Regions from separate parts of the Rugamonas sp. GW822-FHT03B10 genome, predicted to be linked through region 2. Evidence: predicted binding sites of a transcription regulator. Region 2 holds the regulator's gene; the other holds the start of a gene.
The links. Region 2 encodes HrcA, which represses chaperone genes, less so after heat shock. Its sites were predicted from a motif close to TTAGCACTCNNNNNNNNNGAGTGCTAA; they were not measured.

Region 1 (6,982 bases), on a different contig from region 2:
ACCTCGGCATCGAGCCGGCCCAGATCACCTACGTCTACCTGGCCGGCGGTTGCGTCACGCTGTTCACGGCGCGCCTGATCGGGGTGTGGTCGGACCGGGCCGGCAAGCCGCAGGTGTACCGCTACGTGGCGCTGTTCTCGGCGCTGTGCTTCCTGTTCATGACGCACATGCCGCAGCTGCCGTTGCTGGCCGTGATGGCGTTCTTCCCGTTCTTCATGATGTCCGTGTCGGGCCGCAATATCCCGTTGCAGGCGTTGATGACGACGGTGCCGGAGCCGGCCAGCCGTGGCGCCTTCCTCAGTGTGAACTCGGCCTTGCAGCAACTGGGCAGCGGCCTGGGCGCCTTGCTGGGCGGGCTGACCTTGCAGACGGACAGCGCCGGCCATATCGCCGGTTACGGCATCAACGGCTGGCTCGCGGCCGGGATCACGGTGCTGACGGTGACGTGGGTGGGGCAGGTGAGCGGCGCCAGCCAGCCCGGCGCGCGGTCCGTCGCATGAACGGGCGCTCGGCGGCGGCATCGGCGCGCGTCAGCCGTCGATGCTGGTGCGCTTGCCGGGTTGTCTTTCCTTGCGCCAGCGCTCAAGGCTGAGCAGCTCGTCGTTGGCCAGGTCTTCCACCAGGATTTCATCGTCGCTGGTCGATAGCAGGAAACTCTCCCATCGCAGCGCCGCCTCGTCGCTGTTCTCCACGAAGCTGAATTGCCAATAAGTCTTGCCGCGCACCGTGCGCAGCGTGGGGTCGTATTCGATCAGCGCGCCGTGCGTCTTGCCGCCCGATTGCTTCTCCAGCAGGGCCGACCAGGCTTGCAGTTCCGGCAGCGCCATCAGGGCGGCGGCGGCTTGTTCCTTGCTACGGCTGGCGTGGGCGGGCGCGGCGGGTGCGGACGAGGCGCCCGGTGCGCTGGACGGCGCGGTGGCCGGCTGGCTGGCGACGGCGGCGGGCACCGTCGCGGAGGCCTTGGCCTGCATGTCGATCGCCGATGACGCGCCCGTCGAGGCCGAGAACACGGCGTAGGTGGTGCCGATGCCACCCGACAGTCCCCCCACGAGGGCGGCGACGATGGCGGTACGGCGGGGATTCGGGGGGGACGATGCCATGGACGGGGAGCGGGGGACGTGTCGGTGGAAAGCGGCCATACTAAAGCAAAGCCCGTCCGTGGGCAACGTGCCGGCTCAGGCCGGAAATTGGGGACGTAACACATTTGAAATTTATGTCACGTCCGCAATTTGCGGGCGGGCAAAAGAAAAGGCCAGCTTCCGGAGAAGCTGGCCTTTTTTGCAGCGGGCTGCGGTGCTCCCGGCGTGCCGGGAGCCGGCGATTACATCATGCCGTCCATGCCGCCCATGCCGCCCATGCCGCCCATGCCACCCATGCCGCCGGCTGGCTTGTCTTCGGCTACTTCAGCGACCATGCAGTCGGTGGTCAGCATCAGGCCGGCGATCGACGCGGCGTTCTGCAGTGCCGAGCGGGTCACTTTGGCTGGGTCCAGCACGCCCATTTCGACCATGTCGCCATAGGTGCCGTTGGCGGCGTTGTAGCCGTAGTTGCCTTTGCCAGCCAGCACGGCCGCGACGACCACCGATGCTTCTTCACCGGCGTTCTGCACGATCATGCGCAGTGGCTCTTCCATGGCGCGCAGCACGATCTTGATGCCGGCGTCCTGGTCGGCGTTGTCGCCTTTCACGTTCAGCGCAGCGCGGGCACGCAGCAGGGCCACGCCGCCGCCTGGCACGATGCCTTCTTCCACGGCAGCGCGGGTGGCGTGCAGGGCGTCTTCCACGCGGGCTTTCTTCTCTTTCATCTCGACTTCGGTGGCAGCGCCAACCTTGATCACGGCAACGCCGCCGGCCAGCTTGGCCACGCGCTCTTGCAGCTTCTCACGGTCGTAGTCCGAGGTCGCTTCTTCGATCTGCACGCGGATCTGCTTGACGCGGCCTTCGATGCCGGCAGCTTCGCCAGCGCCGTCGATGACGATGGTGTTTTCCTTGCCCACTTCGATGCGCTTGGCCTGGCCCAGTTCGGCCAGCGAGATTTTTTCCAGCGTCAGGCCGACTTCCTCAGCCACCACCTGGCCGCCGGTCAGGATGGCGATGTCTTCCAGCATGGCTTTGCGACGGTCGCCGAAGCCAGGCGCTTTCACGGCGCAGGTCTTCAGGATGCCGCGGATGTTGTTGACCACCAGGGTCGCCAGCGCTTCGCCTTCGATGTCTTCGGCGATGATCAGCAGCGGACGGCCGGCTTTAGCGACTTGTTCCAGTACCGGCAGCAGGTCGCGGATGTTGGAGATCTTCTTGTCGCACAGCAGAACGAACGGGTTCTCCAGGATGGCGACTTGCTTTTCCTGGTTGTTGATGAAGTACGGCGACAGGTAGCCGCGGTCGAACTGCATACCTTCCACGATGTCCAGCTCGTCGTTCAGCGACTTGCCGTCTTCCACGGTGATGACGCCTTCCTTGCCCACTTTTTCCATCGCTTCAGCGATGCGCTCGCCGATCGAGGAATCGGAGTTGGCCGAGATCGAACCGACCTGGGCGATTTCCTTGGTGGTGGTGCATGGACGGGCGATGGCGGCGATCTGCTCGACGGTGGCGGCCACGGCCTTGTCGATGCCGCGCTTCAGGTCCATCGGGTTCATGCCGGCGGCCACGAACTTCATGCCTTCGCGCACGATGGCCTGGGCCAGCACGGTGGCGGTGGTGGTGCCGTCGCCGGCGTTGTCGCTGGTGCGGGAAGCAACTTCCTTGACCATCTGCGCGCCCATGTTCTGCAGCTTGTCTTTCAGTTCGACTTCCTTGGCAACGGACACGCCGTCCTTGGTGACGGTGGGGGCGCCGAACGAGCGCTCCAGCACCACGTTGCGGCCTTTCGGGCCCAGGGTGACTTTGACTGCGTTGGCCAGGACGTTGACGCCTTCGACCATTTTGGCGCGCGCTGCGTCGCCGAAGATTACTTCTTTAGCTGCCATGTTGTTTTCTCCTGAATTTCGTGGAATTTGTTAAGGCGGTGACCAATTACTTGGTGACGATCGCCATGATGTCTTCTTCGCGCATGACCATCAGTTCCTGGCCGTCGATCTTGACGGTCTGGCCGGCGTATTTGCCGAACAGGACGCGGTCGCCGACTTTGACGTCCAGCGGACGCACTTTGCCGTCATCGAGAATCTTGCCATTGCCGACGGCCAGCACTTCGCCTTGGTCAGGTTTTTCAGCAGCCGCATCAGGGATGATCAGGCCGGATGCCGTTTTGGTTTCCTGGTCCAGGCGTTTGACGATGACGCGATCGTTCAAGGGGCGAAGGTTCATACAAAACTCCTATCAATGGGTTGTTGCCAAAAGAATCACAAAGACTGCTTCAGTCGATGAAACAGCGAAAATCGTTGTTAGCACTCCTTGCTAACGAGTGCCAATTATAGGGACGGTGGGGGGGTATTTCAAGACATACTTGTCAAACTGTTGGCCTCGGCGGGCGCCGGCCATTGCCCGGCCGCCTGCGCGAGGGCGGCGGCCGGGGGAGGGATCACGTCACGGCGCGCGTCAGGCGACGGCGGGGAAGTCGACCGTGGTGTCGTTGACGCGGTTGAACAGGTTGGTCAGCGTGATGGCGGCGATCGCCAGCGTGGTGTCGGCGATCTGCGCGTCCGTCACGCCGGCCGCCTTGACAGCCTCCACCGCCGCCGCCGGCACCGTGCCGCTGGTGCCGACCAGGGTGTGGACGAAGGCCGCCAGCGCATCGAGCCGCGCTTCGCCGCTGGCATCGCCGCTGCGCACGGCGCGCATGGTCGCCGGGCTCAGGCCGGCCTTGCCGCCCATCAGCGTGTGCGCGGCCACGCAATAGTCGCAACCCGCTTGCTGGCTGACGGCCAGCTTGATCACTTCGACTTCCTTGGCGCTGAGGGTGCTTTTGCGCAGCGCGCCGTCGAGGTTCAACGCCGCCTCCAGCGCCACCGGGCTGTTGTTGCCCAGCGCCAGATAGGCGTTGGGCACCTTGCCGATCGCGCCTTTGATGGCGGTAAACAGTTGGGCGGCAGCGCCGGTGGCGTTGGCGGCGGGTTGGGTGAACAGACGGTCCATGGTGATTCCTTTCAGTGGTTAAGAGAGTTGGCATGCGATGTCGATGCCATGGAGAGCAGTGTAGGCGTCGTCCGTGAGATTTTTAATGCTCGAAATGCGCTAGAATTTGCTCATTCGTCTCAACCGTCACCGTCCTCGTCACCGCCATGGATGCTCTCAGCCGCCTGCTCGCCGTCTATCCCCTGCGTACCGCCCTGGACGTGCGCTGCCATTTCGGCGCGCCGTGGGTGCTGGACCACCCGGCCGCCGGACCGGGCATCGCGCCTTACCACCTGATCGTGCGCGGCAGCGCGGCGCTCGATTGCGCCGCCGCAAACGGCGTGCCGTTGCAGGCCGGCGACATTGTGGTATTTCCGCACGGCGGCGCGCACCGCCTGTCGCTGGGGGAGGCGGGCGCCGCGTCGCCGCTGCACGTGCTGCCCGGCGAGCATCTGCTGCGCGAGGTGCGCAACGGCGGCGACGGCCCCGCCGCCGACATCCTGTGCGGCGAATTCCACTTCGATGCGGAAGCGGGCGGCGGCCGTGGCCTGCTGGCCGCCTTGCCGCCGCTGCTGGTTGTGCGCACCGCCGACCGGCCCGACGCGGCCAGCCTGCGCAGCCTGATGGCGATGCTGCAGTCGGAGGCGGAAATGCCGCGCGCCGGTTCGGGCGCGATCGTCGGTCAGCTGGCGTCGGCCCTGTTCGCGCTGCTGATCCGGGCCTGGATGGACCAGGCGCTGACGGTCCCCGGCCTGTTCGCGCTGCTGGCCGAGCGCCGGCTGCAGGCGGCCCTGCACGCCATGTTGGCGCAGCCGGAGAGGCCGTGGGATCTGGCGCAACTGGCGGCCCTGTGCCATGTGTCGCGCGCCACGTTCGCGCGCCTGTTCAGGCAGACGGCCGGCGCCACCCCGGCCGACGTGCTGGCCCAGTTGCGCATGGCGCAGGCGGCGCGGCTGCTGGACCAGGGCAAGCAGGCGACCGGCAGCGTCGCCGAAACGGTGGGCTACCAGTCCGAGGCCGCCTTCAACCGCGCCTTCAAGCGCCACCATGGCGTCGGCCCCGGCGCCTGGCGCAAGCGCGCGCAGGCCGCCGTCGCCCCTTGACGCGGCCCGCGCGTCCGTGCCTGTGCCATTCCTGTCTTGCCTCAAAAATATGCGTGTTCTCTGCCGTGTAGCGGTTGACGCGCCTTCGCAAGCCATCCTATAGTGACGGGATGATTTCAGAATTCCAAGAACTTTCCGACAAGATCGACCAGTTGGCCGAGATGACCGCGGCCTTGCGCCGCGAGAACGCCCAGTTGCGTCAGGCAAACGCCGCGCTGGTGGTGGAAAACATCGGTTATCAGAAGCGCCTGAGCGAGGCGCACAGCCGCGTCTCGGCCCTGCTCGAACAGATCCCCGCGCTCGACGGCGAAGCGGATGCGGAAGCCGACGGCGCCTTGCCTGACCAGGAGCAGAATCAATGAAGCAGCTGGACGTCACCATCATGGGCCAGCCCTACCGCCTGATGTGCAAGGCGGACGAGGAGCGCGCGCTGCGCGAGGCGGCCGCCTTCCTCGACAAGAAGATGTGCGCGATCCGCGACGCCGGCAAAGTCAAGGGCAACGACCGCATCGCCGTGATGGCGGCGCTGGCCGTGGCGGCCGAATTCCTGTCCGTGAAGGCGCCGCAGGGACCGTTGTCGGACTTGTCTATACTGGAAGTGCAGCAGAAGATCGCGGCCATGAATCAGGTGCTCGATAACGCGCTGACGCCACAAGAAACCCTGTTTTAGTGCGCGAAACGCCTTCCCCAAAACGGGCTGAGAGAGTAAACTCCGTGTCACCCTGCAGTGTTCGCGAATGCCATATATTCCTTGAACCATTTATGTGCATCGGTCGCGGGATTTTGTTTGGTGGGCGTGAGCGTCGCTAGTCCGACGAACCCGAAATTGAACTAACTGTGACCACCTTGAACCATCAGGTTCGGGATGCCGGCATAACGGCACAGGCGGGGCTTCATTCCAAAAGAGCGGTTGCGAGCATGATGAATGCGCAGCCGCTTTTTTACGTCCGTATGTTTTGAGAGGCGGTGCCCATGCAATACTGGTTGATGAAATCCGAACCGGACGAAGTCAGTATCGACGACGTGCTGGCCGCGCCCGCGCACACGGTGGCATGGTTCGGCGTACGCAACTACCAGGCGCGCAACTTCATGCGCGACGCCATGCGCCCCGGCGACGGTGTGCTGTTCTACCATTCGAGCTGCCCGCAGCCCGGCATCGCCGGCCTGGCCGAGGTGGTGGGCACGCCGTATCCGGACGCCACCCAGTTCGACGCGCACAGCAAATACCACGATCCCAAGGCCACGCCGGAGCAGCCGCGCTGGATCTCCATCGACGTGCGCGCGACGAGGAAGACGCGCTTGCTGCCGCTGGCCGAACTGCGCACCATCGCCGCGCTGGAGGACATGGTGCTGCTGCAGAAGGGTAGCCGGCTGTCCATCACGCCCGTCACCAAGGGCCAGTGGAACACCATCGTCAAGCTGCTGGACAAGGACGCCTGATGGACTGGACCCTGATCGCGGCCTTGCTGGCCATGGGCGCCTTCGGCGGCTTTTGCGCCGGCCTGCTGGGCATCGGCGGCGGCATGATCCTGGTGCCGTTCATCACCATGATCTTCAGCGCCAAGGGCTTCCCGCCCGAGGTGATCGTGCACATGGCGATCGCCACCTCATTGGGCACCATACTGTTTACATCGTTATCGTCGGTGCGCGCGCACCACTTGCACGGGGCCGTGCGCTGGCCGATCGCGGCACTGCTGGCACCTGGCATCCTGGTCGGGTCGTGGGTGGGGCCGTGGATAGGCAAGCAGTTGCCGTCGCCCACGCTGGCGCTGGTGTTCGCCGTTTTCATTTCGTTCTCGGCCACGCAGATGCTGTTGAACCGGAAGC
Region 2 (6,982 bases):
GCCCATCGCGGCGGCGTCCGTGATGACCAGCTCCAGCACTTCGTTCGGCTTCAGGCGGAAGCGCGTCATGCCGTCCTCGTCGCGCAGGTAGCTGAGGCAATCGACCCAGGCGTCCATGGTGCCCGTGTAGCTGTCGGGGAAGCCCAGCGCGGCCTGGCAGGCCTGGTGGAACGTGGTGAAGTCGACGATCGCGGCGCCATTGATTTCTGCGGTGGCCATTATTTTTTCTCTTTCGGTGGTTCGGTGACGAAGCCCAGCTTGCTCAGGCCGGCCGTCTGGGCGGCGGCCATCACCTGGGCCACCACTTCGTAACGCGTGTTCTTGTCGGCCCGCAGCTGCAGCTCGGGCTGCGGGTCCAGTTTGCTCGCTTCGGCCAGACGCGCGTCCAGCGCCGTCTGCGCCACGGCCTCGTCGTTCCAGTAGACCTGGCCCTTGGCGTCGATCGCCAGCGACACGCTGGCCGCCTGCTGCGGATTGGCCTGCGCCTGCGCCTTGGGCAGATCGAGCTTGACGGCGTGCGTGAACATGGGCGCGCTGATGATGAAGATCACCAGCAGCACCAGCATCACGTCCACCATGGGCGTGACGTTGATGTCGGCCATCGGGCCCTGCTGGCGGTGGTGGTTGAATGAGCCAAAGGCCATCGCTACTCCCGGCGTGGTGTGCGGGGCCGGACGGGCCGGCCCGCTGTGATGGACGTTATGCGGATTCGCCCCGGGCCCGCTCGCCCGTCGTCAGGTAGGCGTGCAGGTCGAACGCGAACGCGTCCAGCTCGGCCAGCGTGAGGCGGTTGACCCGGTTAAATCCGTTATAGGCCAGCACGGCGGGAATCGCAACCGTGAGGCCGATGGCCGTCATGATCAGCGCCTCGCCCACGGGACCGGCCACCTTGTCGATCTGCACCGTGCCGGCCGTGGAGACGGCCGCCAGCGCATGGTAGATGCCCCACACGGTGCCCAGCAGGCCGACGAACGGCGCGGTGGAGCCGATCGAGGCCAGCAGCGTCAGCCCCGCCTCCAGCCGGGCCGTGACGCGCTGCACGGCCGCGCGCAGCACGCGCGTGACCTGCTCGGCGTGCCCCATCTCGGCGCCCAGCGACGGCCGTCCGGCCACCTTGAGCTGGGCCGCGCCCAGCTGCGCCAGCGGCGCGTACACCTGCTCGGGATCGGCCTCGGTCAGCGCGGCCACGCCGTCGTGCATGGTGGGCGCGTCCCAGAACGCCTGCACGGCCGGCGCCGCGCGGCGGATGCGCCAGGCCGCGTAACCCTTGGCCAGGATGCAGAACCAGCTGGCCAGCGACATGGCCAGCAGCAGGTAGGCCACGGCGTGGCTGACGGCGTCGCCCTGTTCCCAGTAGCGCGCCAGGTTGAAGCTGGTGTCGAGGTTGGGCGTCATCGGCGCGGCGGCTCCCCGGTCAGTCGTTGAGCGACAGCACGTCGTTCATGTCGTACAGGCCGGTGGCCTTGTCGGCCAGGAAGCGGGCCGCGCGCAGCGCGCCGTGGGCGTAGGTGACGCGGCTGCTGGACTTGTGGCTGATCTCGATGCGCTCGCCGGTGCCGGCGAACAGCACGGTGTGGTCGCCCACGATGTCGCCGCCGCGGATGGTGGCGAAACCGATCGAGGACGGGTCGCGCTCGCCCGTCACGCCTTCGCGCGCGTAGACGGCGCATTCCTTGAGGTCGCGGCCCAGCGCGTCGGCGATCACCTCGCCCATCTTCAGCGCGGTGCCGGACGGCGCATCGACCTTGTGGCGGTGGTGCGCCTCGATCACTTCGATGTCGTAGCCGACGGCCAGCGCCTTGGCGGCCTGCTGCAGCAGCTTGAGCGTGACGTTCACGCCCACGCTCATGTTGGGCGCGAACACGATGGCGGTCTTCTTGGCGGCGGCGGCGATGGCGGCCTTGCCGGCCTCGTCGAAGCCGGTGGTGCCGATGATCATCTTGATGCCATGCTCGGCGCAGTAGGCCAGGTGGGCCAGCGTGCCTTCCGGGCGGGTGAAGTCGATCAGGAACTGGGCGCCGGCCAGGCCCTTGGCCAGGTCCGATTCGATCGCCACGCCGCTGGTCTGGCCCAGGAAGGCGGCCGCGTCGCCGCCCAGGCCGGGCGAACCGGCGCGGTCGAGCGCGCCGGCCAGGCGGGCGTCCGGCGTTTGCAGGATGGTTTCGATCAGGATGTGGCCCATGCGGCCGCCGGCGCCGGCGATGGCGATATTCAATGGATTCATGCTCTGTGCTCTGTCAGTGAAAACGGTTCAATTACTGCTTGGTGGCCGGCGGGTCTTCTTTGATGACGGGGGCCGGGCCGGCGATGCGGGCGATGTATTCCTTCTCGGTCGGCAGATGGCCGCCCTCATAGTGGTCGACCTTGCCATCCTTGAAGAACACGGTCACGCGGCTGGTGGTGATCTCGCCGTTGCCCTTGGCCAGGCGGAACGGGTAGTCCCAGCGGTCGGCGTGGAAGATGTCGGCCGCCAGCGAGGTGCCGAAGATGAAGCGCACCTGCTCGCGCGTCATGCCGATTTTCAATTGCGCCAACATTTCTTCCGAGACAAAGTTACCCTGCTGGATGTCGGGGCGGTACGGCGAGAAGAACCACATGAACTTCTGGAACTTGGTGATGGTGGTGGTCTGCGCGCCATCGGCCGCCACGGGGGCGCTCTCGTGCTTGGCATCGCTCAGTTTTTCGCCCAGCGCGCTGCGGGTGGCGCAGCCGGAGGTGGCCAGCGCGACGCAAACGGCGGCCGCCAGCAGGGGCGCGCGGCGTGAAATTCGGTGCAACAAAGACTGCGATAAAGCCTGGGTGACGCGCATAAGTGTCCTCAATTGAATTGAGCGGAAGTGCCAAAACGCTATATCATAAAGCACATGACCCACATCCGAGTAACAAACATGAGTAACAATCCTACCGACCTCAAGGCCAGCGGCCTGAAAGCCACCCTGCCCCGCCTTAAGATCCTGGATATTTTTCAAAGCAGCCCGGTACGCCATCTGACGGCCGAAGATGTCTATAAAATATTACTGGCTGACAACATGGATGTGGGCCTGGCCACCGTCTACCGCGTGCTGACGCAGTTCGAGCAGGCCGGTCTGCTCAACCGCAACCATTTCGAGACGGGCAAGGCCATTTTCGAGCTGAACGAAGGTTCGCACCACGACCACCTCGTATGCCTGGACTGCGGCCGGGTGGAAGAGTTCTTCGACGACGAGATCGAGCAGCGCCAGCAGAAGATCGCCGAGGAGCGCGGCTTCAAGATCGCCGAGCACGCGCTGGCCATCTACGGCAACTGCGTCAAGACGGCCTGCCCGCACAAGCACTAACGGGAACTCGGACCCACCCCCATCGTCATTCCCGCGCACGCGGGAATCCATAGGTCGCGTGCTCAGACGCTCGGTATGGGTTCCCGCCTGCGCGGGAACGACGTTTTAGCGCCCTGTCCTATTCTTCAATGGTGGCTGAGCGCGTTCGACAGCAGCTTGGCCGTGATGTCCACGATCGGAATCACGCGCTCGTAGGCCATGCGGGTGGGGCCGATCACACCGAGCGTGCCGACGATCTTGCCGTTGGCCATGTACGGCGCCGTCACCACGCTCATCTCGTCCATCGGCACCAGGTTCGATTCGCCGCCGATGTAGATCTGCACGCCGCTGGCCTTGCTCGACACGTCGAGCAATTGCATCAGCCCCGTCTTCTGCTCGAACATGTCGAACATCTGGCGCAGCGACGTCATGTTCGACGACAGGTCGCTCACCGACAGCAGGTTGCGCTCGCCGGCGATCACCATGTCGTCCGAATCGTCGGCCATCGCTTCGCTGCCCGCCTCCACGGCCGCCTGCATCAGCCGGCCCATGTCGTCGCGCAGCTGGCGCAGCTCGCCCTGCAGCCGGTGGTGCACCTCGTCGAACGCCAGCCCGCCGTAGTTCTGGTTGATGTAGTTGGCCGACTGGGTCAGCTGGGCCGGCGTGTAGTCCACGTCCGTCAGCAGCAGCCGGTTCTGCACGTCGCCCGTGGGGCCGACGATCACCAGCAGGATGCGCTTTTCCGACAGGCGCAGGAATTCGATCTGCTGGAACACCGATTCGCGCCGCGGGCTCAGCACCACGCCGGCGAACTGCGACAGCGACGACAGCATCTGGGCCGCGTTGGTGATCATCTTCTGCGGCTGCGGCGCCTGCAGGCGCATGCGCGCCTCCACGGCGTGCTCGTCGAGCTGCTGCACGGTCAGCAGCGTGTCGACGAAGATGCGGTAGCCGCGCGGCGTGGGCACGCGTCCGGCCGAGGTGTGGGGGCTGGCCACGTACCCGAGCTCCTCCAGGTCGGCCATGATGTTGCGGATGGTGGCCGGCGACAGGTCGAGGCCGGAGATCTTGGACAGCGCTCGCGAACCGACCGGCTGGCCATCGGCGATGTAACGCTCGATCAGGGCTTTGAGCAGGGTTTGGGCGCGGGTATCGAGTTGCATATTTCTCTATGCCGGCGCGGGCCGGCCACAAGCTGGGTCACCCGCTTATTATGCACGCTCGCGGCGTGCTTGCGCCATCATTCGGCGGCAAGTTGGTCAAGCAGCCACGTTTCCAATTCGTCCAGCGTGGCGCAGATGGCGTCGGGCGCCACGCCCAGTTCCTCGTGCGCGCGGCTGCCGCCACGGTTGAGCCACACGGCCCGCATCCCGGCCTGCTGGGCGCCGATCACGTCGAGTTTGAGGTCATCGCCCACGTAGACGGCCGCCTCGGGCGCCACGCCCAGCGCCGCGCAGCCGGCCAGGAAAATGGACGGGTCGGGCTTGGCGCGGCCGAACTGCGGCGCGGCCAGCGTGGCCTCGAAATGATGGGCCAGGCCGATCGCCTGCAGGTCCGCGTTGCCGTTGGTGATGGTGCCCAGCCGCCAGCGCGCGCGCAGGCGGGCCAGCGCCGGCAGCACGTCGTCGTAGGGCGTGACGGCGTTGCGGGCGCCGAGGAAGGTGCGGATGGCGCCGTCGATGTGGCGCACGTCGGCGCCGGCCAGCGCGAACGCTTCCTCCAGCCCCACCCGGCGCAGCTGGGCCAGATCGACGATCAGTTCCGGGCGCCGCGCCAGCAGGGCCATGCGGCGCTCGCGCAGCTCGGCGATCGAGAATTGCCGGGCCACGGCCGGCGCGTGCTCGTCCAGCCAGGCGTGCAGCACCAGCTCGGCCTGCGCGATCACGGGCGCGATCGGCCACAGGGTGTCGTCGAGGTCGAACAGCAGGGCTTGCGGGCGGATGACGGGCATGGCGCGACAGTGATGATGAGGAAGGCCGTATTGTCGCACCAATCGCCGCGCCGGGCAGGCGTGGTAAATTTGCGCCACCATCACTCAGGAGTTGCCGTGCCGTCCACCCTATTCCGCCGTCTGGCCGCGCTGGCCGCCCCGCTGCTGCTGGCCGCCTGCGCCGCCGTACCGCCCACGGGCGACGGCGCGCCGTTCACATCGTACGTCGTGCTGGGCGAGGATGGCGCGGCCATCGCGCGCGTGCTCACGCAGGCGCCGGCCTGCCCCGCCATCGTGCTCGACGGCGCGGCCCGCCCGATGGCGCTGCGCGCCGCGCCGGCCACCGTCGCCCAGCGTCCCACCGCGTCGCCGCCGGCATTGTCCAAGCCGTCCGTGTTCGACGTGCGCGTGTGCGAGGCGGCGCTGCCGGCCGGGCTGGCCAGCGCCAGCGTGCTGGGCCGGCCGCTGCCGCTGCCGCGCGCCGACCCGCGCCGCATCGTGGTGCTGGGCGACACCGGCTGCCGCCTGCTCAAGAAGGAGGACAGCTTCCAGGCCTGCAACGACATGGCCCACTATCCGTTCGCGACCGTGGCCGCCGCCGCCGCCGCGTGGCGGCCCGACCTGGTGATCCACGTGGGCGACTTCCACTACCGCGAGAACCCGTGCCCGGCCGGCGACCAAGGCTGCGCCGGCAGCCCGTGGGGCTATGGCTGGGATGCCTGGCGGGCCGACCTGTTCCAGCCCGGCGCCGCGCTGCTGCAGGCGGCGCCGTGGGTGGTGGCGCGCGGCAACCACGAAAGCTGCCTGCGGGCCGGCCAGGGCTGGTGGCGCTTCCTCGATCCGCGCCCGCTGCTGCCGGGCCGCGATTGCGACGCGGCGGCCAACGACGACCAGGGCGACTACAGCGATCCCTACGCCGTGCCGCTGGGCTGGGACAGCCAGCTGCTGGTGTTCGACACGGCCAGCACCACGTGGCGCGGCTTCAGACCGGGCGACGCGGGCCTGGCCCATTACCAGGACGGCTACCGCAAGCTGGAGGCGCTGGCGCGCCGCGCCCGCCACACGATGGTCGTGGAGCACCATCCGCTGCTGGGCATCGGCGCGGACTTGAAGGATGGCGGCAAGCGCCGCCTGCTACTGGGCGACGCGGGCCTGATCCAGAGCTTCGGCGGCATCAATCCGCGCCTGCTGCCCGACAACGTGGAGCTGATGCTGTCGGGCCACGTGCACCTGTGGCAGCAGGTCAGCTTCAGCAGCGGCCATCCGGGCCAGTTCATCTCCGGCTTCTCCGGCACGGCCGAGGACATCGTGCCTATCCCCGACCCGCTGCCGCCCGGCACCAGCCCGGCGCCGGGCGCCGTCATCGAGCAGCTCAGCGCGTGGATAGACGGTTTCGGCTTCATGACCATGGAGCGGCGCGGCCCCGATAGCTGGGAGGTCCAGGTGCACGACCTGCACGGCGCCGTGCGCAACACCTGCCAGGTGCGGGGCAAGCGGTCCGTGTGCGAGCGCACGCGCGTGCGGTGACGCGCACCGGCCGGCGGCCGGCCGGACCGGACACAGGCTGTTACAAGGGTTTGCCCGCCGCTGTTACCAAATGCACTAAAATATGGCCCGCGCGTGTAGTATGCGCACTGCGATGCGCATGCCGCCCCGGCCCCTATTCGATTTGGAGAGTGTGTTTATGAAAAGTTTGTATCTGCGTGCCGGCCTGGCCGTGCTGTGCGGCGCCACCCTGGCCGGCTGCGGCGGCGGC

Region 1: a site for HrcA is predicted at 3,383-3,409, ahead of groES (co-chaperone GroES). Genes of this name have one in related genera too.

Annotation. Positions count from the first base shown of each region.
Region 1 is NZ_JBXANP010000002.1:472,309-479,290, forward strand. It holds gene AC1RQG_RS05190 (MFS transporter) at 1-500, shown strand, start outside; gene AC1RQG_RS05195 (hypothetical protein) at 531-1,100, opposite strand; gene groL (chaperonin GroEL) at 1,322-2,968, opposite strand; gene groES (co-chaperone GroES) at 3,015-3,305, opposite strand; gene AC1RQG_RS05210 (carboxymuconolactone decarboxylase family protein) at 3,537-4,073, opposite strand; gene AC1RQG_RS05215 (AraC family transcriptional regulator) at 4,220-5,155, shown strand; gene AC1RQG_RS05220 (hypothetical protein) at 5,266-5,517, shown strand; gene AC1RQG_RS05225 (cell division protein ZapA) at 5,514-5,825, shown strand; RNA gene ssrS (6S RNA) at 5,872-6,051, shown strand; gene AC1RQG_RS05235 (EVE domain-containing protein) at 6,128-6,595, shown strand; gene AC1RQG_RS05240 (sulfite exporter TauE/SafE family protein) at 6,595-6,982, shown strand, end outside.
Region 2 is NZ_JBXANP010000007.1:121,669-128,650, reverse strand. It holds gene AC1RQG_RS13695 (barstar family protein) at 1-219, opposite strand, end outside; gene AC1RQG_RS13690 (ExbD/TolR family protein) at 219-644, opposite strand; gene AC1RQG_RS13685 (MotA/TolQ/ExbB proton channel family protein) at 700-1,395, opposite strand; gene dapB (4-hydroxy-tetrahydrodipicolinate reductase) at 1,415-2,224, opposite strand; gene AC1RQG_RS13675 (outer membrane protein assembly factor BamE) at 2,256-2,777, opposite strand; gene fur (ferric iron uptake transcriptional regulator) at 2,889-3,317, shown strand; gene hrcA (heat-inducible transcriptional repressor HrcA) at 3,443-4,459, opposite strand; gene AC1RQG_RS13660 (HAD family hydrolase) at 4,537-5,247, opposite strand; gene AC1RQG_RS13655 (metallophosphoesterase family protein) at 5,344-6,753, shown strand; gene AC1RQG_RS13650 (hypothetical protein) at 6,911-6,982, shown strand, end outside.